DNA from 3 places in the Pseudarthrobacter sp. Hb11 genome. Region 2 is predicted to be linked to each of the others. Evidence: predicted binding sites of a transcription regulator. Region 2 holds the regulator's gene; each other region holds the start of a gene.
What was found. Region 2 encodes HrcA, which represses chaperone genes, less so after heat shock. Its sites were predicted from a motif close to TTNGCACTCGNNNNNNNCGAGTGCNAA; they were not measured.
Positions count from the first base shown of each region.

Region 1: the regulator HrcA is predicted to act here: its motif matches at 2,134-2,160, upstream of groL (chaperonin GroEL).
Region 3: the regulator HrcA is predicted to act here: its motif matches at 4,947-4,973, upstream of AC50X7_RS11385 (Hsp20/alpha crystallin family protein).

Region 1 covers NZ_JBWZCM010000014.1:31,203-39,055, reverse strand. The annotation lists gene AC50X7_RS16255 (ABC transporter substrate-binding protein) at 1-220, shown strand, start outside; gene groL (chaperonin GroEL) at 331-1,959, opposite strand; gene AC50X7_RS16245 (ABC transporter substrate-binding protein) at 2,240-3,520, opposite strand; gene AC50X7_RS16240 (cold-shock protein) at 3,517-3,723, opposite strand; gene AC50X7_RS16235 (LytR C-terminal domain-containing protein) at 3,891-4,532, opposite strand; gene AC50X7_RS16230 (DUF3263 domain-containing protein) at 4,578-4,907, opposite strand; gene AC50X7_RS16225 (uracil-DNA glycosylase) at 5,035-5,805, shown strand; gene AC50X7_RS16220 (siderophore-interacting protein) at 5,820-6,659, shown strand; gene AC50X7_RS16215 (threonine/serine exporter family protein) at 6,696-7,853, opposite strand, start outside.
Region 2 covers NZ_JBWZCM010000001.1:213,160-221,012, reverse strand. The annotation lists gene ybeY (rRNA maturation RNase YbeY) at 1-171, opposite strand, end outside; gene AC50X7_RS01060 (PhoH family protein) at 168-1,256, opposite strand; gene AC50X7_RS01055 (GerMN domain-containing protein) at 1,616-2,575, shown strand; gene AC50X7_RS01050 (16S rRNA (uracil(1498)-N(3))-methyltransferase) at 2,595-3,377, opposite strand; gene dnaJ (molecular chaperone DnaJ) at 3,380-4,507, opposite strand; gene hrcA (heat-inducible transcriptional repressor HrcA) at 4,587-5,600, opposite strand; gene AC50X7_RS01035 (DUF3097 domain-containing protein) at 5,777-6,631, shown strand; gene AC50X7_RS01030 (DUF4870 domain-containing protein) at 6,789-7,208, shown strand; gene AC50X7_RS01025 (2'-5' RNA ligase family protein) at 7,269-7,772, shown strand; gene hemW (radical SAM family heme chaperone HemW) at 7,775-7,853, opposite strand, start outside.
Region 3 covers NZ_JBWZCM010000006.1:157,015-164,867, forward strand. The annotation lists gene AC50X7_RS11370 (zinc metalloprotease) at 1-1,050, opposite strand, end outside; gene AC50X7_RS11375 (peptidoglycan-binding protein) at 1,057-1,821, opposite strand; gene AC50X7_RS11380 (S9 family peptidase) at 2,270-4,507, opposite strand; gene AC50X7_RS11385 (Hsp20/alpha crystallin family protein) at 5,048-5,470, shown strand; gene AC50X7_RS11390 (NAD(P)H-hydrate dehydratase) at 5,654-6,616, opposite strand; gene AC50X7_RS11395 (histidine phosphatase family protein) at 6,600-7,376, opposite strand; gene AC50X7_RS11400 (LCP family protein) at 7,643-7,853, opposite strand, start outside.

The DNA.
Region 1 (7,853 bases), on a different contig from region 2:
GCCCTCGCTGAAGCCCGCGGATACCACTGTGGTCAGCTTCCTGAAGGACATTGCCCCGGACGTGAAGGAAGCACCGCCCGTTCCCCCGGTAGGCGCCGGCAGCGTGCAGAACGTGATCAAGCGCTACACCGATGAGGTCCTCTACGACCGTCTCACGCCGCAGGCAGCCGCCGAAACATTCAAAAAGGAAGTTGAAGGAATGGTGGCCGGCGCCAGGTAACAGCCCCGCGACTGCCGGACCAGGCAAGTATGCGGCACAAAAAATGCGGCCCCCTCTCGCGAGGGGGCCGCATTTATGTGTATTTGCGGGACAGGCCCGGCAGTGGCAGCCTAGAAGCCGCCCATGCCGCCCATGTCGTCGCCGCCGCCAACCGGAGCAGCGTTCTTCTCCGGCTTGTCGGCCACAACAGCCTCGGTGGTGAGGAAGAGACCGGCAATGGAGGCCGCGTTCTGCAGGGCAGAGCGGGTTACCTTGACGGGGTCGTTCACACCGGCGGCCAGCAAGTCGACGTATTCGCCTGTTGCGGCGTTCAGGCCGTGGCCGGCGGGCAGGCCGCGGACCTTGTCCACCACAACGCCCGGCTCCATGCCGGCGTTGAAGGCGATCTGCTTCAGCGGAGCGTCGATGGCAACGCGGACGATGTTGGCACCGGTTGCTTCGTCGCCGGAGAGCTGAAGGTTGGCGAATGCCTTGGCGCCGGCCTGGATGAGGGCCACGCCGCCACCGGCGACGATGCCTTCTTCAACAGCAGCCTTGGCGTTGCGCACTGCGTCTTCGATGCGGTGCTTGCGCTCCTTGAGCTCAACCTCGGTGGCGGCGCCGGCCTTGATGACTGCAACGCCGCCGGCCAGCTTGGCCAGGCGTTCCTGCAGCTTCTCGCGGTCGTAGTCTGAATCGGAGTTCTCGATCTCGGCGCGGATCTGGGACACGCGGCCGGCGATCTGGTCGGCGTCGCCGGCACCTTCGACGATGGTGGTCTCGTCCTTGGTGACAACAACCTTGCGTGCCTTGCCCAGGAGTTCCAGGCCTGCTGTTTCCAGCTTGAGGCCAACTTCCTCGGCGATGACCTGGCCGCCGGTGAGGACGGCGATGTCGGCAAGCTGCGCCTTGCGGCGGTCGCCGAAGCCCGGAGCCTTGACGGCAACGGACTTGAAAGTGCCGCGGATCTTGTTGACGATCAGGGTGGCCAGGGCCTCGCCCTCGATGTCCTCGGCGATGATCAGCAGCGGCTTGTTGGACTGCATGACCTTTTCGAGGACAGCAACCAGTTCCTTGACGTTGGAGATCTTGGAGTTGACGATCAGGATGTACGGATCCTCGAGGACCGTTTCCTGGCGCTCCGTGTCGGTGACGAAGTAGGCGGAAATGTAGCCCTTGTCGAAGCGCATGCCTTCGGTGAGCTCAAGTTCCAGGCCGAAGGTGTTGGACTCCTCGACCGTGATGACGCCTTCCTTGCCCACCTTGTCGAGGGCTTCGGCGATGAGGGCACCGATTTCGTCGTCACCGGCCGAGATCGAGGCCGTGGCGGCGATCTCTTCCTTGGTTTCGATTTCCTTGGCGGAGTTCAGCAGCTCGGCCGTAACGGCCTCAACAGCCTTTTCGATGCCGCGCTTGAGGGACAGCGGGTCGGCGCCGGCAGCAACGTTGCGCAGGCCTTCCTTGACCAGAGCCTGTGCCAGCACGGTAGCCGTGGTGGTGCCGTCGCCTGCGACGTCATCGGTCTTTTTGGCAACTTCCTTGACCAGCTCGGCGCCGATCTTCTCGTAGGGATCGTCCAGCTCGATCTCCTTGGCGATGGAAACACCATCGTTGGTGATCGTGGGGGCGCCCCACTTCTTTTCGAGGACGACGTTGCGTCCACGCGGGCCGAGGGTGACCTTAACGGCGTCGGCGAGGGTGTTCAGGCCCCGCTCAAGGCCGCGGCGTGCCTCTTCATCAAATGCAATGATCTTGGCCATAACGGCAGTAGTCCTTTCGGGACAGTCGTTAAGAATGAACCTTCGCTGCAGTGCCCGCGACGGACGATCCTTCACCGTTGGCCTCTGTATGCCTTCGGCTGCGGATCTCACTCCAGTGAGGTGTTTCTCGCTCCTCGACCGGTGCAAGGCGCCGCCGGCCGGAACCAGCTTTGCTTAGCAGTCGGTGCGTCAGAGTGCTAACTCAATAATTAGCACTCCCCACGTGAGAGTGCAAGCGAAAGGACGCGAAAAACAGTGCCGCGGGCAGCCGCGGCGAGGTTCAGCCGGAAGCCCGTCCCGCCGTCTCGAGGCCGCTCAGGGCGGGGTCGTTGTCGGCCCCGTAAGTGAAGATGCTGAACGCGGCCGTGGTGATGTCGCCGTTGGCGTCAAAGGCGATCGGCCCTGACTCGCCGTCGTAATTGGCATCCGGCCCGGACTTCAGGCGTTCCAGGCAGTCCTTATAGGAAGGGCACGGCCCGCCCTGCCCTTCCCCTGCCGGCCCCTCTGCTGATCCTCCCGAAACAGCTATCAGATTGGCGGCAATAGATCGGCCGGCGTCATTCTGGGCCCTCGCAGCAGCCAAGGCAGCAACGGTCACTGCGTCATAGGCTTCGGCTGCGAAAGACACGTCCTTCAGGGCCGGGTCCACCGCCAGGAGCCTTGCCTGGAAGCCGGCTTTGGGAAGCTGCCCGGGAACCACGGCGCGGGCGCCCTCCAGGTACCGCCCTGCCAGACCTGACCCGTAGCGGCCGAAGGCGCCGTCACTGAGGATGATCTGCTTCCCGTCAACACCCAAGTTGGCCAGTTCCGCCAGGGCGCCCTGCGCACCGTCACGGGCTATGACAATAACGGCGCCTGCCTCAGCCTTCCCGGCAGCATCGGCTGCGCTGCCCGCGTCGCCCGGCTTGAAGCCGGCAGTTGCCAGCACTTCCATTCCCGCCTGTTCGGCAGAGGCGGCAACGGCGTCCGAAAGGGCCTTGCCGTAGGAACCCTCCTGGTACAGCACTGCGACCGACGTGGCACCGGCGTCCTTGGCCAACTTCACCAGGACGGGACCCTGCGCGACGTCGGACGCTGCGGTCCTGAAGTAATAGCCGCCGCTGGTGATGCTGCTGAGCCCGGCGGCAGTGTTGGCTGGCGAGATGAGCGGAGTGCGGGCACGGGAGAGGACGTCAATTGCCGCTGCGGCACGGCTTGAATCGGTGGGGCCGATGACAACGTCCGCCTTCGCGGCGACGAGCGCCTCGGCCTGTTCCGCCGCACCCTGTCCCGTACCGGCTGGAAGGAGTTCCACCGGCTTGCCCTTGTGGCCGCCTGCAGCATTGATTTCCTGCACTGCGAGCCTGGCGGCGGCAAGTTGCGGGGCATTGAGGAAGCCGTTTTGGCCGGCGTTGTCCAGGATCAGTCCCACGCGCAGGGTGCCGTCACCGGAAGCCTCTGCGGCTTCCACCCGGGCATTGCCGGTGGCCCCGGAACAGGCTGTCAATACCAGGGCAGAACACAGGGCAGCCGTGGAAAGCGCCCGGCGGAGGTTTGCAGGGCGGAGGTTCAGATCAGTCACTCTGCCGGCCGGACGCTTTCAGCTTGCGGGCCCTTCTCGCCTTCGCCCACTTCGAGCTCCACCCGCTGGCCCTCGTCCAGGGCCCGGTAACCATCACCCTGAATGGCGGACCAATGGACAAAGATGTCATCGCCGGAGCCGTCAACGGTAATAAAGCCGTAGCCTTTTTCAGCGTTGAACCATTTGACGGTTCCCTGTGCCATGCTGACCACTCTTTCCGTTATGTCCGCACACCGCTGTGCGCCGACAGGCTCCAACCGCACCTAAAATCACTCTAGCCAATGCCCGGCCAGGGGTAGCCGGCTGCCGCGTGACCGCCCGCAAAAGTTATCCAGGCGTAACCGCTAAGCCTCACGCGGCTCCTGGAGGCTTACTGGTAGCCGGGCCCCAGCACCACAACCAGCGGCACCTGGAATTCTGTGCTTTCCACCACCGCGGGAATGCCGAGAAGCGCCGCCAAGGCCTGGGCGCCGGGCAGTTGGTCGGCCCCCTGGTAGAAGACGACGGACGCCTGCTGCGGGGAACCGGCCCAGTTGCCCACCTGGCCGAGCGTCCAGCCGTCGGCCTGGACCGTTCCACCCACCCGGCCGGCAAGTCCTGCCGTCCCTGCGGCGTTGTAAATGGCAACGCTTTGTGTCTTGTCGATGACCGCGGGAGCGGAGGTTGGCTCGTCCGGTTCCGGTTCGGCGACCGCGCTGGCTTCGGGCTCGGTGAACGGGGATGGCGTTGCCACCGCAGAAGGTTCCGGAGAGGCCTTGGGGGTGGCCGAAGGAGTGGAACCGGTGCCGGCCAGCGGGGAAGCCGCCTGGCTTACTGATGCCTGGTCCGGGGTGCTGACGCTAAGCTTGGGAAGGATCAGGAAGGACACCAGTCCAATCGCCAGGGCGGCAATGCCCACTGCGAGAATGGGCCAGAGCCGCACCCGTGACGGGGCGGAAGCCGTGCGGTGGACTCCTTGTCGCGAAGCAGTTTCCGGGACCTTGTCGAATTCATCGCGGGCGTATTTGGGCATGGAGATATCCTTGTTGATTGCTGCTGGCGGCTCAGCTCGAGCGTCTTAGGCGTCGGACCCCAGGCGCCGTGCGGTACGTGCACGGTGACGCGACGTACGTAGTCTACGCAATCGCTTGACCAGCATGGGATCGTGGGCAAGCGCATCCTCGGTGTCAATCAAGGCGTTGAGCAGCTGGTAGTAGTGTGTGGCGGAAAGGTCGAAAAGCTCCCGGATGGCCTGCTCCTTGGCGCCGGCGTACTTCCACCACTGCCGCTCCAGGGCAAGCATCTGCTGGTCACGCTCGCTCAACGGCGAGTCACGAAGCTTGAAGTCGGCCAGGAGGGAGTGCCGGGATTCCGGCTCCGGCAGGTGCTCCCGAGCTGGTTCCGCCACGGCGAACTCCTTAGCTGGTTACGTAAAATGTCTGACCCCCATGCTACGGACGAATAACAGCGTTGTCATTTGCGCCGGTGACAACATGCCCGGGCCCCGCTTCCGGATGCCCTGCAAGAATGGGACGGTGTTTGCATCAGATGCCTTGTTCGAACTTGAGCAGGAACCAGCGCGCGGAACCGGTTTCGCCGAGCTGGCGCAGCTCCCGCTGGAGGAGCTCATGGCGCCCGACTGGGCCGCCGCCCTGGCGGGCGTGGAAACGGAGCTTCGGGAGGTGCTTACCTTCCTCGCGGACGAAGTGGCGGCCGGACACCAGGTGCTGCCGGCGCCGTCGAACGTCCTGCGGGCCTTCCGGCAGCCCCTCGCCACGGTAAAGGTCCTGATCGTGGGCCAGGATCCCTATCCGACGCCGGGACATGCGGTGGGGTTGTCCTTCTCCGTGGATCCCCGCACACGGCCCATCCCCCGGAGCCTGGCGAACATCTACAGGGAGCTGGAAGCGGACCTCGGGCTGCCGGCGCGGGTCCACGGCGACCTGTCCGCCTGGGCTGACCAGGGCGTGCTGCTCCTGAACCGCGTCATGACAGTGCGCGCGGGATCGGCCGGCTCGCACCGCGGCAAGGGCTGGGAGAAGATCACGACGGCGGCAGTCACGGCGGTCGCCCACCGGCGGAACCACGACGGGTCCAAAATGCCTCTGGTTGCGGTGCTGTGGGGAAAGGACGCCGAAAGTGTCCGGCCCCTCCTGGAAGGAGCTCCTGCGGTGGCGAGTGCCCACCCCAGTCCGCTGTCCGCATCCCGCGGCTTTTTTGGGTCCCGGCCTTTCAGCCGCGTCAATGAACTCCTGAGCGGGCAGGGTGCCCTTGGCGTAACCTGGGAGCTCCCCCCGGCGCCCTAGCTTAGGCTTGCCTTATGAGCACCCTTCCCGCCGCTACCAGCGCCAACAAGAAAAGCCGTCCGCAGATCAACCTCGCCGTTGTACGCAGGGAAGAGCTTTCCCCGCACATGGTGCGGATCGTCGCCGGCGGGGACGGCTTCGCGGACTTCGTCAACAACGATTTTGTGGACCGGTACGTCAAGATCGTTTTTCCGCAGCCGGGGGTGGAGTATCCCTCTCCCCTGGATCTGTGGAGCATCCGTGAGACCATGCCGAGGGAACAATGGCCGTTCACCCGCACGTACACCATCCGCTGGGTGGACCCAGTGGCGCGCGAGCTGGCCATCGATTTTGTGGTCCACGGCGACGAAGGCCTCGCCGGCCCGTGGGCAGCCAAGGCGCAGCAAGGCGACATCCTGACCTTCACCGGCCCCGGCGGCGCCTACAACCCGGCACCCGACGCCGACTGGTACCTCTACGCCGGCGACGAGGCGGCGCTGCCGGCCATTGCTGCGTGCCTGGAGTCCCTGCCGAGGGAGGCAGTGGGCCTCGCCTTTGTGGAGGTGGATTCGAACGCCGACATCCAGCCGATTGCCGCTCCCGCCGGAGTGACAATCCACTGGATCGCCCGCAACGGTGTCCCCGCGGGCGAGAGCGACGTCCTGGTGCAGGCCGTGGCAAACGCCGAATGGCCCGCGGGCAGGGTGGACGTGTTCGCGCACGGCGAGCGCGGCTACATGAAGGCCCTCCGAAAGGTCCTTTTCGATCAGCACGGCCTCGAACGCAGCCAGGTCTCCCTTTCGGGTTACTGGGCCAAGGGCCGCGTGGAGGATGTATTCCAGGCGGAAAAAAAGCTGCCCGTAGGGCAAATATAGCCAGAATCTAGCCAGATCCAGCGGGCCTGGAGCGGGTCAGCGGCGGCGGGCGCGCCGCCGTTCATTGCTCGCCAGGCTGCGCGTCAGCGGCCGGGCGAGGGTGTCGCCGAGGACGATGCCGCCGGCTGTCCCCAGGACGATGGCACCGGCGTTCAGCATCCCTCCGGCGCCGAGCAGGATCTCGGCTTCCTCGATGGTGAGCACATACATGGACCGGAAGATGGTGAGGCCGGGCAGCAGGATCAGCGCTGCGGGCACGGCAACCACCAGCTGCGGCGCCCCCATCCTCAGGGCGACCACACGCCCCAGCAGGCCAATGACCACCGCGGCCAGGGCCGGGGAAAACCGGTCACCCACTCCGAGCTGGCTCGCAGCAAGCAGGACCAGGTAGCCGGCCACGCCCACCGCCGCTGTGGGCAGCAGGAGCTGCCAGCTGGTCTGTTCGGTGATGCCGATGGCCATCACGGCGACCGCCACAAAAATGACCAGGACCCACAGATCGTAGGCTGGCGGGAAGGTTTGGGTTACGTCGATGCGCTGCATCCCGGTCAGCTCACCCACCACGAAGGCGACGGCGATTCCCGCCACGATGGCGCCGAAGGTCAGCAGCGTGGACAGGAACCGGCCCGCCGCCGTCACGGGGAAGCCGTTGATGGCGTCCTGGACGGACGAAACGAGGCGTCCTGTTGGCAGGAGCAGGAGGATGCCGCCCACCACCACGATCGCGGGCGACGTGGTCAGCCCGAACTGCCACAGCACCAGGGCCAGCTGCGTCACCACAAAGGAGCAGCTGGCCGTGATGAAGAAGTCAGGAACGCGCCACCTCCCCAGTTGGCGGGCCAGCAGGCTGATGCCGATATTGGCCGCAAAGGCGATGGCAGAGGACACCGGTCCGCCCCCCAGGACCCCCACGAAGACGGCTGCGAACGTACCGAAGGCCACCGTGACCATCCAGCGCGGAAAGGGCTTGGGGCTGGTGATGGCCTCATCAAGCCGGCGGATTGCCTCGTCCCGGCCTACTCCCCCGGCCACAATGTCCGTCACCAGCTGATGCACCTTCGCCAGGCCGGCGTAGTTGTTGGTCCAGGAACGCACCACCCGCAGCAGCGAAATAGGTGTCTGGTCCTTCGGAGCGTAGTTGATGCCGACCGACTGGTTGGTGATGTCCACTTCGATGTTCTTCAGGCCCAGCGC
Region 2 (7,853 bases):
CTCATCCATCAGCTCAATGTGAAGCTTCTCCATCGCGGGCTCGTCCACCAGGAGGATGGACAACTCGGCCTGCGGATGGATGTAAAGCTGTTCAAAGATGTACCTGGATAGAGCAACGAGCTGCGATTCGTCCACCTGGACGCCGGACTCGTTGTTCACCTCAATGCTCACGCGTGTTCCCCCCGCTTTTCCCGGCTTGCGGAATGCTTGACCCGGCTGCGCTGGACATCATCCCAGACGCTGTAGGCGTTGACGATATCGCCCACCAGGCGGTGCCGGACGACGTCGGCCGCGTCCAGGACGGAGAAGTTCACATCGTCGATGCCCTGCAGGATCTCTTCCACGATGCGCAGGCCGGACCGGGTGCCGAAGGGCAGGTCCACCTGCGTGACGTCGCCCGTGACCACCATTTTGGATCCGAAGCCAAGCCTGGTGAGGAACATCTTCATCTGCTCGGGCGTGGTGTTCTGCGCCTCGTCAAGGATGATGAAGGCGTCGTTGAGGGTACGGCCACGCATGTAGGCCAGCGGCGCGACTTCGATGGTCCCCGCCGCCATGAGCCGCGGAATCGATTCCGGATCCATCATGTCGTGCAGGGCGTCGTACAGCGGACGCAGGTAGGGATCGATTTTGTCGCTCAGCGTGCCGGGAAGGAAACCAAGCCGCTCCCCAGCTTCGACTGCCGGGCGGGTCAGGATGATCCGGCTGACTTCCTTCTGCTGCAGGGCCTGGACCGCTTTGGCCATTGCCAGGTAGGTCTTGCCGGTTCCGGCGGGCCCGATTCCGAAGATGACGGTGTTGGCGTCGATGGCATCAACGTAATTCTTCTGGTTCAGCGTTTTCGGGCGTATTGTCTTGCCGCGGCTGGATAGGATGTCGTGGGTCAGCACATCCACGGGATTCTGCAGGGATTGGGTACGCAGAAGGGCCACGAGCTGCTGCAGCACGGCCGGGCTGATGACGGTACCGCGGGCAACGAGTCCGCGGACCTCGTGCAGGAGCCGCATGATCCGCGGCACGTCCGCCGCCGGACCGCTAATGGAGAGCTCGTTGCCCCTGACATGGAAATTGACTGCAGGGAACTGTTCTTCAATGAACCGCAACGCCTCGTCGTGGCTGCCCAGCGACTGAACCATCTGGTCGGAATTGTCGAAGAGGACTACTTCGGTACGGACGCCAGGGAGTGTGTGGGGAAACTCCCCCGCTGCGCCCTCGCCGGTGACAAGCCTGCGCTTTCCGTTAGCTGATTCAGTCATAGTGCTGGCCCGCAGGCCTGTGATCCCCTCGATGTCGAAACAATAGCTGTTGGCTGGTTTGCGGCGGCTGCTGCCGTCGCTTCCAGCGGTACCTTCCATCCTACGCCAGCAGGCACTCCTGACCCCATATCGCACCAACACGCTGCGTCCGCTCCGGCACGGGCACCACGCCTGTTCCCGTCCTTAGGTATCAACTTCATATCGGCCTCATATCGTTCCAGTTGCAGTTGGACCGCTCAGCGCATCCCGGCACGAATGCTTCCCGTGGCTGTGCAATGCTGGAAATCCAGCCTGATGCTGGAGCACCAGGGCCGACCGGGGATCGGCCTAACCGACCAGGAAAGGACAGGGCAATCAAGTTGCCGGAAACCGCAGCGCCCCGCCGCGCCCGAGGAGCCTTCAACGGCGCCCGTTCGGCGGTTCTTGCCGGTCTCCTGGTGGTAATCCCTGCCCTTGCGGGCTGCATCGCCGAACCGGGCCCGGCCCCCACCGGCATACTGTCTGCCAGCCCCGCCGGCCCGGGAAGCACATCCGGCGCCCCCTCCACGAGCGCTCCTCTGGAAACCACCCAGTCCTCCAATAAGGCGCCCGTCTACTGGATCGGCGGCAGCGACAGCAATGTCTTCCTTTACCGGGAGTTCCGGGACGTTCCCGAGCAGGAGAATCCCGTGACGCGAGCCCTGCGCGCCATGATGTCCGAAAAGCCGCTGGATCCCGACTTCTTTACGCCATGGCAGAACCCCAGCCAGCTGGCCACCTCGATTTCCGGCAAGGACGTCATCACGGTGGACGTCTCGGAAGATGCGTTCAACAGTAACCTCGACGCCGATATGGCCGCCCGGGCCATCCAGCAATTGGTGTATACAGCCACCGCGGCGGCCGCGAGCTCGGGGCTGATCGACTCCGGACAGCAGATCCGGGTCCGGATCCTCGTGGACGGACACACCGACTATGTCGCCTTCAACCATGTACAGCTGGGTTCCCTCATGGCCCGCACCTCGGGACTGGTGGCTCCCGTCTGGATTATCGACCCGCAGGAAAACGTGGAAGTGGGCGACGGCAGTGTCAAGATCACCGGGCGAAGCACCGTGCCGGGAGGCAAGCTCCGCTGGCAGATCCTGCGGTCCGAGATAGACGGGAACAAGGCACCCTTCCTGACCGGCGAAACTACGGCAGCCGCGGATCCGGCCCAGGCGGGGGTGTTCACCCTCGCCCTTACCCTGCCCGAGGGTGACTTCGAGCTCCGGGTGGCCCAGACCTCAAATCCGGAAGGCCCGGAGGACGGCAACGAAGACACCCGGAGTTTCAGGGTCCGCTAGCCCCCGCTGATACTGCAACTCAAAGTACCGGCGCAGCCCAGCGGCCCAGAACGTCGCTGGCAAGAACGACGGCGGCAGGACCGGCCGTTGATGAGCGCAGCACATGGTGCCCCAGGAGGGCCGTCACGGCACCCTGGCCGCACAGCCGGGTAACTTCACGCTGGCTGATGCCGCCCTCGGGTCCTACGATCAGGAATACTTCCCGCACAGCTTCAGCAGCGCCCGTTTCCAGCCATGTTTCCAAGACCGCGCGCAAGGGGCGTACGGCGTCCTCGTGCAGGACAACGGCCAAGGCTGCCGTCTCGACGGTGGCGGCGAGGCCGGCGGTGTCGACGGCGGCCCGCACCTCGGGAATCCAGGCACGGCGTGCCTGCTTGGCGGCGGCGGTGACAACGGACTGCCACTTCGCGTGTGCCTTGGCTGCCCGGTCACCCTTCCAGCGCACGATGGAACGTTCGGACTGCCAGGGAATAACGGCGTCGATCCCCAGTTCGGTGGCCGTCTCGATGGCAAGCTCGTCCCGGTCACCCTTGGCCAGGGCCTGGACCAGCACGAGCCTGGTGCGTGGCCGCTCCTCAACAATCACGGACGCGCATTCCACTTCCAGTCCGGAGGAGGAAGCGGCTGCAACCTTGCCGCTCATCCGCGTACCGGCGCCGTCAACGATGTCCACCGTCTCGCCCGGAGCGAGCCGCTTAACCGTGACCGCGTGCCGCGCCTCGGGTCCCTCCAGGACAAAGACGCCGTCCGGCACCATCCCGTCCAAAGACCCGGGCGCGGTGAAAAAGACCGGGTTGCTCACCGCTACAGGTTACCGAGCCGGTCCCGGAGCTTGGCAAACATGCCGCCGCCGGCAGCAAGCTTTCCCTCCGTGATCTGCTCGCCGCGGAGTTTGGCGAGTTGGCGCAGCAGGTCTTCCTGCGCCGCATCAAGCCTGGCGGGCGTCTCGACCTGGAGATGGACCTTCAAGTCACCGCGGCCGTACCCGCGCAGGTGGGTGACGCCGAGGCCGCGCAGGGTGATGATCTCTCCGGACTGCGTGCCGGCCTTCACGTCGATCTCCTGGGCCCCGTCGAAGGTTTCGAGGGTCACGTCGGTGCCCAGGGCGGCTGCGGTCATGGGGATGTTGAGGGTGGCGTGCAGGTCGTCACCTTCCCGGACGTAGGTTGCGTCGTTGTTGACGCGGATCTCCACGTAGAGATCGCCGGCGGGGCCGCCGGCGGGACCTGCTTCCCCCTGGCCCGAGAGCTGGATGCGTGTCCCGGTGGCGACGCCGGCAGGAACCTTAATGGTCAGTGAACGGCGGCTGCGGATGCGGCCTTGTCCGCTGCACTCGTTGCACGGGTCTTTGATAACGGTTCCAAAACCTTCGCAGGTGCCGCACGGAGCGGCAGTCATGACCTGGCCAAGGATTGAACGCACGGCCCTCTGGACCTGGCCGCTGCCGCCGCAGATATCGCAGCGCTCGGGGTGGGTTCCGGGCTGGCAGCATGAGCCCTCACAGGTGGGGCAGACCACCGCCGTGTCCACTTCGAGCTTCTTGTTGACTCCAAACACGGCGTCGCGGAGCTCGATCCGGACGCTGATGAGCGCATCCTGCCCGCGCCGCACCCTCGACGCGGGACCGGTAGTGCCACCGGCGCCGAAGAAGGTGTCGAAGATGTCCTGGAAGGCGAAGCCCTGCCCGGCGTACGCTCCCCCGCCGAATCCGTTGTCCGTGCCGTTTTCGTTTCCGGTGGTGTCATAGACCCGCCGCTTCTGGGGATCCGAGAGGACTTCATAAGCATGGGTCACTGCCTTGAAGCGGTCCGCAACATCCTCACCGGGATTGACGTCCGGGTGAAGGGTCCGGGCCAGCTTTCGGTAGGCCTTCTTGATCTCTTCCCCGGTGGCATCCGGTGCGACTCCAAGGACTTCGTAGTGGCTGCTCAAAGTTAGTATCTCTTCCTTGTTGTTCTGCCTGCAGTCGAACTGCATACACTGCTGTGCGCCCTGGGGCGCTGAACTGTGGTCAGGGTCCCAGAATCCGTGACAGGTAACGGGCCACAGCCCTGACTGCCGCCATGGTGGTGGGGTAGTCCATTCTGGTGGGACCCAGCACGCCAATCTTGGCGACGCTGTCCGGGCCATAGCCCGTTGCGACGACGGATGCCTCCGCCAGGCCGTCGTATGGGTTTTCGCGGCCGATGCTCACGGCCACTCCGCGGTGGTCCTGTGCCATCTCGCTTAGCAGGCGAAGCATCACCACCTGCTCCTCGAGCGCTTCCAGCACCGGCCCGATGCTTAGCGGAAAGTCAACGTTGGAACGGGCCAGGTTGGCCGTGCCGGCCATCACCATCCGGTCTTCACGGCTGCTGTGGGCCAGGCCCTCCAGCCCGTGCGCCAGCGCCTGGGCTGCCTGCCGCTGTCCGGGGGCGACGCCGGACACCACTGCGGGCAGTGACTGCCCAAGCTGGGCCAAGGGAGTGCCGGCCAGGGATCCAAGGAATTGGCCGCGCAGCGCGGCAATAGCATCGTCAGCCAGGTCCTGCCCGACGTCGATGACCCGCTGTTCAACCTTGCCGCTGTTGGCAATCAGCACCACCAACACCTTCCGGGGGGCAAGGAGAACGAATTCGATGTGACGGACCAGTGCTCGATTAACGTGCGGATACTGGACGACGGCCACCTGGTTTGTCAGTTGGGACAACAGCCGGACGGTGCGTTCCAGGACGTCGTCGAGGTCATCTGCGCCTTCCAGCAGTGACTGGATGGCCCGCCGCTCCGCCTGGGACAGCGGCTTCACCGCGGAAATCTGGTCGACGAAGAGCCGGTAGCCTTTGTCCGTGGGGATGCGGCCCGCGCTGGTGTGCGGGGCGGTAATCAGTCCTTCGTCCTCAAGCGCGGCCATGTCATTGCGAATGGTGGCGCTGGAAACGCCGAGATGGTGACGCTCCACCAGGGCCTTGGACCCCACCGGCTCGCGGGAGTGGACGTAGTCCTCCACGATCGCCCGCAGTACTTCCAGCTTGCGCGGCTCGCTCACACTCCACCTCCATCAAGGGTTCAGGGCAGCCGTTCCGCCCGCACCGTGTGTCTACAGGGGTTAGCACTCGACATGCCTAAGTGCTAACAGTCTATTATGACTCGTCCCGTTGTTAGCATTGGTACCGCTCCGGGCGAAATTCCGGGCCAGGATCCAGCACGAGGCGGAGTGATTCCATGCATTACCAGAACTGGGGAGCCCAGGACCTGTCCGCACCTGCCAGGGCGCAACTGCCCGAGGTGCCCGTGGAGCGTGGCATGGTGCTGGAAGACGTCCAGTCCGGGTGGGTTGGCGCGGTAACCCGGGTGGAGAAGTCGGGAGGAATGCACGTGGTGGCACTGGAGGACCGCCGCGGCAAGTCCAGGTCCTTCCGGCTGGGCTTCGGGTTCCTCCTTGAAGGCCAGGCAATCCGCCTGATGCCCCCGGCGCCGCGGTCGCCGGCGGGTCCGGGCACCGCAGGCGGCAGGACGGCGTCGGGTTCTGTCCGTGTGGCAGGGCAGCGAGCACAGGTTGCCAAGGCGAGCCGCATCTGGGTGGAGGGAAAGCACGACGCCGAACTTGTCGAGAAGGTGTGGGGCGATGACCTCCGGGTGGAGGGCATCGTCGTCGAGCCGCTCCACGGCATTGATGACCTCGCTGCTGCCGTGGCCGATTTCAGGCCGGGGCCGGGCAGGCGCCTGGGAGTGCTTGTGGACCACCTGGTGCCCGACTCAAAGGAGTCCCGCATCGCCGGATCGGTGATGGCCTCTCCCGGCGCTGCGGGGAATGTGCTGATCGTCGGACACCCCTACGTTGACGTGTGGCAGGCCATCCGCCCGGCTGTCCTTGGCATCGAGAAGTGGCCTGTAGTGCCGCGCGGCCAGGACTGGAAGACCGGCGTCCTCGCCGCCTTTGGCTGGCCGCACGAGACGAAAGAGGATATCGGCCTGGGGTGGCAGAAGCTGCTGGGAGCCGTCCGCAGTTACGCCGACCTGGAAGCGTCCCTGCTGGGCAGGGTGGAAGAAGTCATCGATTTCCTCACTGTCCCCTAAACAGCGGGCGGGCCTGATTAGCGCTCCCGCCGGTGGGTGAGGTCAGCTAATACCGCTGCACCCAGTATTCTTGGTACAGCGGTGTCTGCGATCGCAGGACCCCGCAGCAGACATGGCACTCCTAGTCAGCACCATTGCACTTCAGAAGGAACAGACTGTGGCAGAAAACGCACGTGATCACAGGGACAGCCAGGGCGGCCGGGGCGGTTCGGAGTACCACGGCGTTCCGGCGAATGCGCTGCCCCTGACGGCCAGCGAAGACCGGCAGTGGGCTACGCTGGCCCACTTCGGCGGCATTTTGGGTTGCGTTCCTTCGCTGCTGATCTACCTGATCTTCCGTGACCGCGGCCCTTTTACGGCGCAGGAGTCAAAGGAAGCGCTGAACTTCAGCCTGCCGCCCACCATCGCGGCAGTGGTCGCCAACATCCTGGTCTTCGTGCCGGTGATCGGCAACGTCTTTGCCGTCATCGCCACACTGATCTGGATCGGCCTGACCTGCTTCTCGGTGGCCGCCGGCATCCACGTCAACAAGGGCCAGCCGCACCGTTACCCGTACAACCTGCGCTGGATCAAGTAGCGCAGGGAGGCTCCGGGCCTTCCGGAAGAACATGACGCCAGCGTCCGGCATGATGGGTGTATGCGCAGCGTCGAGTTGACCTTCGGGGAATCCACCGATTTGTCAATCAGGATGGATTGGGCACGGCTCGCGGAAGCCGGCCTGCCGAGCCTCGCCGCGCACACCTCACCGAGCAACAGGCCGCACATTACGCTGGCCGCCGGCACCGTGCTGGACGTCGGGTCCGTGCAGGATCTGTGGAATGGACTGCCACTCGACATCAGGTTTTCCGGCCTGGTGGTCTTCCCGGCCGGTCCCGGCAAGTACGTGCTGGCCCGGCTGGTTGTGCCGGCGGCGGGTTTGCTCGAACTGCACGCGCAGTTGCATCAGCGGTGCGTCGGCGCCTATGAAAACACCCTGCCGGACGCCTGGACGCCGCACGTCACCCTCGCCCGCCGGATCCCCGGTAAGCTGCTCGGCCCCGCTATGGATGCCCTGGACGGGCGGACAGAAGGGCAATGCATCGAGGCGCGCCTCTGGGACAGCTCCACCAGGACCACCACAACCCTCGGCGGCTCCCCGTAAATTTAAGCGGGAAGTACGCGGCGGACAACAGCATCCGCCAGGAGCCTGCCTTTGAGGGTGAGGACGAGCCGCCCCCGGAAA
Region 3 (7,853 bases), on a different contig from region 2:
CACTGCGCGTGCCCAGGGTTTGAGGACCTTGTTCTCCGGCTTTCCCCACCGCCAGGGAAGCAGGCCCAGCAGGACGGGCTTGATGCGCTGGAAGAGGTCGGGAACGCCGGTGGCATCGGCCAGGATGTGGTACCCGTCGAACCTGACAAGGGGGAGCAGCTGCCGGACCATCTGCAGGATCTGCGTGACCACCACCAGCAGCAGCGCATCAAAGCCGGTGGCCCACCAGAACGCCATGATGGCCACCGCAACGATCGCGTTGAAGTACAGGCCGCCGAAGTCTGTCCGGAGCCGGCCGCCGCGGCCAAGCCGGTACGAGTCGGTGACGTCCGTGAAGAACGCCGGCCAGATCAGGTACAGTCCTGCGCCCATGGCACCGGGCGTGGCTCCGCCTTTGCGCGCCGCGGCGGCATGGCCGAACTCGTGGAAACCGGCGGAGATGATGGTGATGGCAAAGATCAGCAGGAGCAGGACAGGGTTCTCGAACGCCTCATGCGTAGCCGAGCCCAGTCCCTTCACCATGAGCACCCACCAGCACGCGGCCAGGAACGCCGCGGTCACTGCCAGCACGATCAGCGGGTTGAACAACACCGCGAAGGGCGCGGTGATTTTGCGGGTTCGCTCCGGATCCGTCACGGTGTAGCGGAAGCGCATGCCCAGCAGCGGGTCCGCCTTCCGAACCTCCGGCTGGGACCCGTCCGCGAGCCGGAGCAGGCCCAACGGCAGGAGCTGAGAGTTGATCAACGTGCGCACGTTCTCCGCGCTGACGAGCCTTCCGGAACCCGCGCTGGCATGCTGCGCGATCTCCTCCAGGCTCCGCTGCCCGTCCACTGCCTCCAGCACCAGGTAGAGCAGTGGCGTCAGCTGGAGGGTCTGGCCGTCCGCACGGCGGACCAGTGAAGGCGCCTCGCGGTAGCCGGACCCCTCCGCCCTGCCGATGAGTTGGACGCCGTCGGCCCGCGCGGGAACCTGCGGTGGGCGTTCGGCAACGGGGGCAGCGGACGACGGCGGGCCGGCCTGGGGGCGCGGCCCGCCGCTGGCGTGGGTCATCTGTGCTTACTGCTCGAGGTCGGACTGCTGGTCGGCAGAGGCGTTGGCTTCGCCCTCGATGTTCTGGGTGATGATGGCGTCCTGCTCGGCCACGGCATAGGCCTGGCTGTCGATGGAGCCGATGTTCGCGGCCACAGCGGCGTCTATCGGTGCAGCGACGTTCGCGTTGGCCGCCACCGCGCCGTTGATCGGGGCGGCGATGTCCGCGTCGGCGGCGAGGTCCACGTTGACGTTGAGCAGGTCCCCGTCTAGAGCGGCGGCGGGGTCTGTTGGCAGCGCGCCGACGTCGGGCAAGGAGCCGACGTCGGGCAAGGCGCCGCCGAGGCCTTCCTCGGGCACGATTCCGTCCGTGGATGTTCCGTCGGGGAGGAGGCCGCCGGCGTCGGCCGTGGTGCCGGCGGCGTCCGCTTCGGTGCCGGTGGGAGTGGTGCCGCCGTTGTCAACGGTGTCGTTGCCCTGGTTGATGGTGCTGTCCTGGGTGGATTCGGCGTTGGCATCGGCCACAATGCCCTGCTCGATTATGACGCCCTGGTCCGCCAGTGCCTGCGCGTCCGAGCCGTAGGAGAGGATGTTGGCGGAGGCTGCGGCGTCAATCGGCGCGGCCACGTTGGCGTTGGCCGCAACGGCGAGGTCGATGGGTGCTGCCGCGTCAATGCCCAGGTCCAAATCCGCATTCAGGTCCAAGACAGAGGCAACTTCCTTGTCAGGCAAAGCCGTTGCCTGCTCCGCAATCAGTTCGTCGTCGGTCAGGGGACGCATTTCCTGTTCCATGCTCACGCAAACCTCCAGTGTGGCGCGGGTTGTCTACCCCCAGTGGGCAGCCCGACGCCAACTAATAGTAAGCATGATTATGTTTTTTTGAAATCAGTATTGAGGCTGTTCAGGCCCCGCGGCGGGTTTGCTGGACGTTGCGATGCCGTCCCCACCGGCACTCGGATCGGCTTGGATGATCGTGAGGATCTGTGCCTTGTAGGCTTCATCCTCGCCCAAACCAGTGCGAACTCCGCCGTCGCTGTGCTGCCGGGAAACCCTGATCACGTCAACCTCAACTTCCGGCGCGGGTTGATCTGCCCCCCAGCGGACAGCACAACGTCAGATGTGAGTACGCATGGCTGGCTTGTTTGGATACGGGCGCCGCGTGGCCCGCCCATCGATTGCTCCGTAACTGCCGTTTTACGGGCTCAAAACGGCAGTTACGGAGCAAAGGATGTTCAAGTTGCTACTTCAGGCCGGCGCCGGGGAGCAATTCAATGGCCCCGAGGGAATCGGCGATGAAGGCGTAGTCCCACGCCCTTTCGCGCCACTGGACGTAGCGGCCGGACGCGCCGCCGTGGCCGCCGTCCATCTCGATCTTCATCACCACCGGCTCGGATCCCGTGGTCCTGTTCCGCAGCTCCTGCACCCATTTTGCCGGCTCCACGTACAGCACGCGGGTGTCGTTGAAGGACGTCACCGCGGCGATCTTCGGGTACGACGCCGGGCGGACATTTTCGTAGGGCGAGTACGACTTCATGTAGGCGTAGACCTCAGGGTCCGTGATGGGGTTGCCCCATTCCTCCCATTCAAGGGCGGACAGCGGCAGTTCCGGGTCCAGGATGGTGGTGAGGGCATCCACGAAGGGCACCTGAGCCACAATCGCGGCGTACTTTTCCGGGGCCATGTTGGCAACGGCACCCATCAGCAGTCCGCCGGCCGAGCCGCCCAGTGCTGCAATCCTCGCGGGATCCACCCAGCCCGAGTCTGCCAGCCAGTCCGTGGCATCCACGAAGTCGGTGAAGGTGTTCTTCTTGGTGAGCTTCTTGCCGTTTTCGTACCAGTGCCGGCCCAGTTCACCGCCGCCGCGGATATGGGCGATCACAAACACCACGCCGCGGTCCAGCAGGGACAGCCGGGCAATGCCGAAGCCGGGGTCCATGCTCAGCTCATAGGAGCCGTACCCGTACACCAGGCCCGCCGCCGTCGAATCCTGCTTGACCGCCTTGTGGCGCAGCACGGAGAGCGGGATCCGGGTGCCGTCGCCGGCCTCGGCCCATTCGCGGGTGGCCACGTAGTCGTTGCCGTCGTAGCCGCCCAAAACCGGGCTTTCCTTCCGGAGCAGCAGTTCACCGGCTGGCTGCCCGGGAGTGGGCAGCACAAAGTCATAAACACGGGACGGCGTGAAGTAGGACGTGTAACCGAGCCGGATCACCGGAGCCTCGTAGTCCGAGCCGCCCACTCCCGCGGTGTAGAGCTCCTCGTCGAACGCGGGCTCCACGGGCGCCTCCTGCGCCGCAGTGCCCAGGCCTTCCAGTCCGATGACCTGGACACGCTCGATGGTGTCCTTCCGGATGGATACGACGAGGTGCGTGGAGGTGACGCCTGCGCCGTTGACGCGGACGTCGTCGGAATGTTCGACGACGGTGTCCCAGCGCTGCTCGGCGAGCGGCTTGCGGAGCTCGGCCCAGTCAGTCAGGGAGACCATCGAGTTGATGGCGCCGCGGTTATGCGTGAGCAGGATGCGTTCGGTCTTGACACCGTCGGGGCCGGGCAGCAGGAACGGTTCGGCCTCATAAAGTACCCGCTCATCCCGGGAAATGACGGTGGTGAGCTCCTGGGCGGGATCGTCGAACCGCAGCAGGCGGGTCTCGCTGTACTCCGAGCAGCCGATCCCCAGCACGAGGTAGCGCCGGTCAGCGGAGAGCTCGAACCCCAGCCACATGGCGACGTCGTCCTCCTGGTAGATCACCACGTCCTCGTTGACGGACGTGCCCAGAGAGTGGGCCTTGACCTGGTAGGGGCGCCAGGACTCATCCACCACTGTGTAGAAAATTCGCGTGCCGTCCGGGGAGAAGGAGACGCCGTAGAAGACGTTTTCGATGACGTCCGGCAACAGTTCGCCGGTCCGGAGGTCCTTGATGCGCAGGGTAAAGCGTTCATCACCGGCGTTGTCCACTGCGTACGCGTAGAGGTTGCCATCCACCGTTACGGCGGTGCCGCCAACCGAGAAAAACGGCTTCCCTTCGGCCTCGACGTTGCCGTCCAGCAGGATTTCCTCGCCCGGAATTTCGATGCCGGGTTCAACGGCCGGGGGAGTCCAGTCCGCGACGGGGTTGTTGGTGTGTTGGGCGCGGACCCGGCACTGGATGCCGTACTCCTTGCCTTCCACGGAGCGGCTGAAGTACCACCAGCCGTCCTTCCGGTGGGGGACGGACAAGTCCGTCTCCTGGGTGCGGCCCTTGATCTCCTGGAAGATCGCCTCGCGCAGCGGTTCCTGGTGCGCGGTGACCGCTTCCTGGTAGGCGTTCTCGGCTTTGAGGTGCTCCACTACCTCGTCGGATTCCTTGTTCCGCAGCCACTCGTAGTTGTCCACGAACGTGTCCCCGTGGTGGATGCGCTCGGAGGGGATCTTCTTGGCAACCGGGGGAGCGGGGGTGGAAGTCGCGGTTTTGGCGGAATCCTGCAGCGGAGTCTGGGTCATGGGTTCAAATATATCCACCCGCCCTGGCAATGGACCGGGCGTTCGCTACCGGACGAGAACCGGACGCATTGGGGGAGGCGGGGTGCCCTAGTAGGGTCCGGGCGGCAGGCGTATCCTGTTCACGCTAAGGCACATCCGCCCAGCGTGAGAGGGGAAGTTTATGACCATCCCGCCAGTGCACGAGCCCGAGCCGTTCCCGCCGGAGCCAGGCCCAACCCCTGATCCCGGCCACCCTGGTCCGCCGTCGCCCAACCCGTTCCCGGTGCCGGAGCCTCCCAGCCCATTGCCCGTGCCCGATCCGGGCCCTGCGCCGCTTCGTCCCGACCCAACCCGAAGCTAGGACAGCAGTAACGCACTGAAGGGCCCTTGCGCACGGCGAGGGCCCCTTTTGCCTGCCCTCGGCGGTCAAAAACGGGAGAAAAATTCTCCCCAAAAAACGCTTGCAGATCTACCCGGCCAGTGCTAAAAAATCTATATCAGCCAATACAGATCGGCTGGTACCAAAACAGTGTTGGACCGTCTCTCACGAGGAGGGAAGCCATGTTGATGCGAACCGATCCGTTCCGTGAGCTGGACAGGCTGGCCCAGCAGGTCCTCGGCACGGCAGCGCGTCCGGCAGCGATGCCAATGGACGCCTGGCGTGAAGGCCAGGACTTTGTAGTCGCCTTTGATCTGCCCGGTGTTTCAGTGGACTCAGTGGATCTCGATGTTGAACGGAATGTCCTGACGGTGCGGGCAGAACGCCCGGAACCTGCAGGTAAGGACACCGAACTGATCGCCTCGGAGCGGCCGCGCGGCGTGTTCAGCCGCCAGCTGATCCTCGGGGACACCCTGGACACCGACAACGTGAAGGCGTCCTACGACGCCGGTGTCCTGACCCTGCGGATTCCTGTCGCTGAAAAGGCAAAGCCGCGTAAGATTGAGGTTGAGACGAAGGGGGCAAAGCACGAGATTTCTGCTTAGTCCCCAGCAGGATCGGGATGTCGGGTAATGATTGTTGACTGCCTTTTGGGGCGGATAGCCATTCTGAGCACGCCACAGCGCTGAAAGCGCATTGGCAGGGTAGGCCTGCACTTCCCGATACGGTGGCCCCCGGCTTCGGCCGGGGGCCATCCCCTGCCCGGGCTTCGAAGGCCCGGGGCAGGATTAGGTGTTCAGCTCCAGCATCAGGGCGGGCAGTTCGTCGGCCAGTTCGCGGGCGAGGAACCCGAGGGGGCCCAACCTGCTGGCAAGCCGGTCTGCCGCTGCCGCATGGAGGTGGGTGCCCCAGCATGCGGCCTGCGCGCTGGTGGTTCCCCGGGCGCGAAGGCCCGCGATTGCCCCGGCTAGGACGTCCCCGCTGCCAGAGGTTCCCAGCCCGCCGTAGCCGGTGGTCATTTTCCAGAGCTCCGATTCCTCCGGCCCGTCCCCGCCGGAGGGCCGCGCGATGAAGCCTTGGCAGCTCACCACAGCCTGGTACTTGTCGGCGATCTCGGCGATGTCCGCCGTCAGATCATCCACCTCCCGCTCCAGCAGGACAGCTGCCTCCTTGGGGTTCGGCGTCAGGATCAGCCGCCCCTTCCACGGCTCCAGTTGGTCCGCCACCTTTACCAGGCCGCCCAGGGCATAGGCATCAAGTACGACGGCGGGACCACCGTTTGCTTTCCCGTCGCCAGAGTCTGAATCACTGGAGCGGGGTTCCCGCTCCAGCAGTGCCCGCAGCAGCTTTTCCGCGAGGTCCGGGTCATCCAGCCCGGGGCCAACGAGGATGGCATCGGCGCGCTCGAGGTATGAGGAAATCCGGTCCAGGCCCTCACCCGTCACCGACCCTTCGGCGGTTTCCGGCAGCCCCATGGCCCCGCATTCCGGGAGTGCCACGCCAAGATGCATGGCCACCGATTCCGCCACGGCGAGGGTGAGCTTCCCGGCGCCGGCCCGCAGCGCAGCCGTACCGGCCAGCAGTACCGCACCGGGTGTGGCCCGCGCACCGCCGATCACCAGCACCGAGCCGCGTGAGTACTTGTCCGCGCCGGGTGCCGGCAGCGGCCAGTCGCGCAGCAGCGACGGCGTCACAAGGGTAGGTGAAGCGGCTTCAGTTGCGCTGGCGACGGAATCACTTTGGGTGGACACTGGCGTCTCCCGCGTGTTCGGTGACTGTTACACCCTGCTCCGTGAGGTGGTCCGCCACGTTGAAGCTTTCCAGGGTCCACGGCCCTTCGCCGGAGGGCCGGACGTAACGGGTGAGGGAGGCATTGAGGACCGACGTGCTCGCCGCAAGGTCCAGGAGCTCCTGTTCATTCATGCCCTCCAGCACGTAGCGGAACAGCAGGATCACGGCGTCGTGGCAGACCAGCATGACCCGGTGCCCCGTGCCGAGGTTGTTGAGTTCGTCCAGGACGGACCGCAGCCGCAGTGCCACGTCGGCCCACGATTCGCCGCCCGGCGGCCGGTAGTACATCTTGCCCAGCCATTCGCGGCGTTCGGCCTCTTCCGGGAATCGGTTTTCAACACCGCGGCGCGTCAGCCTGTCCAGGATGCCGAGCTCGCGGTCCCGCAGGCGTTCATCGGTCCGCACCGTCACGGGCCAGCCCGCGGCCTCAACGGCGATCTCGGCGGTCTGGCGCGCACGGGCGTACGGCGAGGAAACCACCGCATCCGGCCGGAGGTCCTCGGCGATCCGTGCCAGTGCGGCACCCAAAGCCTTTGCTTGGTCCTGCCCGGTCCCGGACAAGTTCACGTCCGCATCCCGGGCGGGTACCTCGATGACCTCAGCCCCCGCCAGCCGCGCATCCGTGGCCGCCACGTTGCCTTCGCTCTCGCCGTGGCGGATAAGGATCAGCTCCACCGCCCCGGCGTCCTGGACAGCCTCTGTCAGTCCGTCCTCTTTCACAAAGAATCACCCCGTCTGTGTGCCTTGCCGAATGCAGGAACATTACCAGCGGCGTACCCATGGCTCAGGGAATGTAAACGAAAAAAGCAAACGGGCGACGGCGGGCCCGCCCGGGAGCGCTGCAAGCGGCAGCGCTCCGGGAGTCTCCCGACACCCGACTTCCACCGCGACGCGCATATTCCCGGTCGCGCCCGCATAACCGGAGCGCCAGGGAATATCCGCGTCGGAAAGGAATTTACGCGTCACACACCGCCGCGGCCCAAAGCCTACGGCACCGCGAACTCCCCGATCCGTCCCTCCCGCAGGGCGGCTCCCACGGCAGCAATGGCACCGTAATCGGGGAGCAGCACGGACTGGCCGGCAATGAATCCGGATCCGGCCGTTGGCAAGGTCATGGTGCCGATCGATTTCGCATCAAGGTTGCGCAGGCTGTAAGCGAGAATGGCGGCCTGTACCGCGTTGAAGCCCTTGTTCACG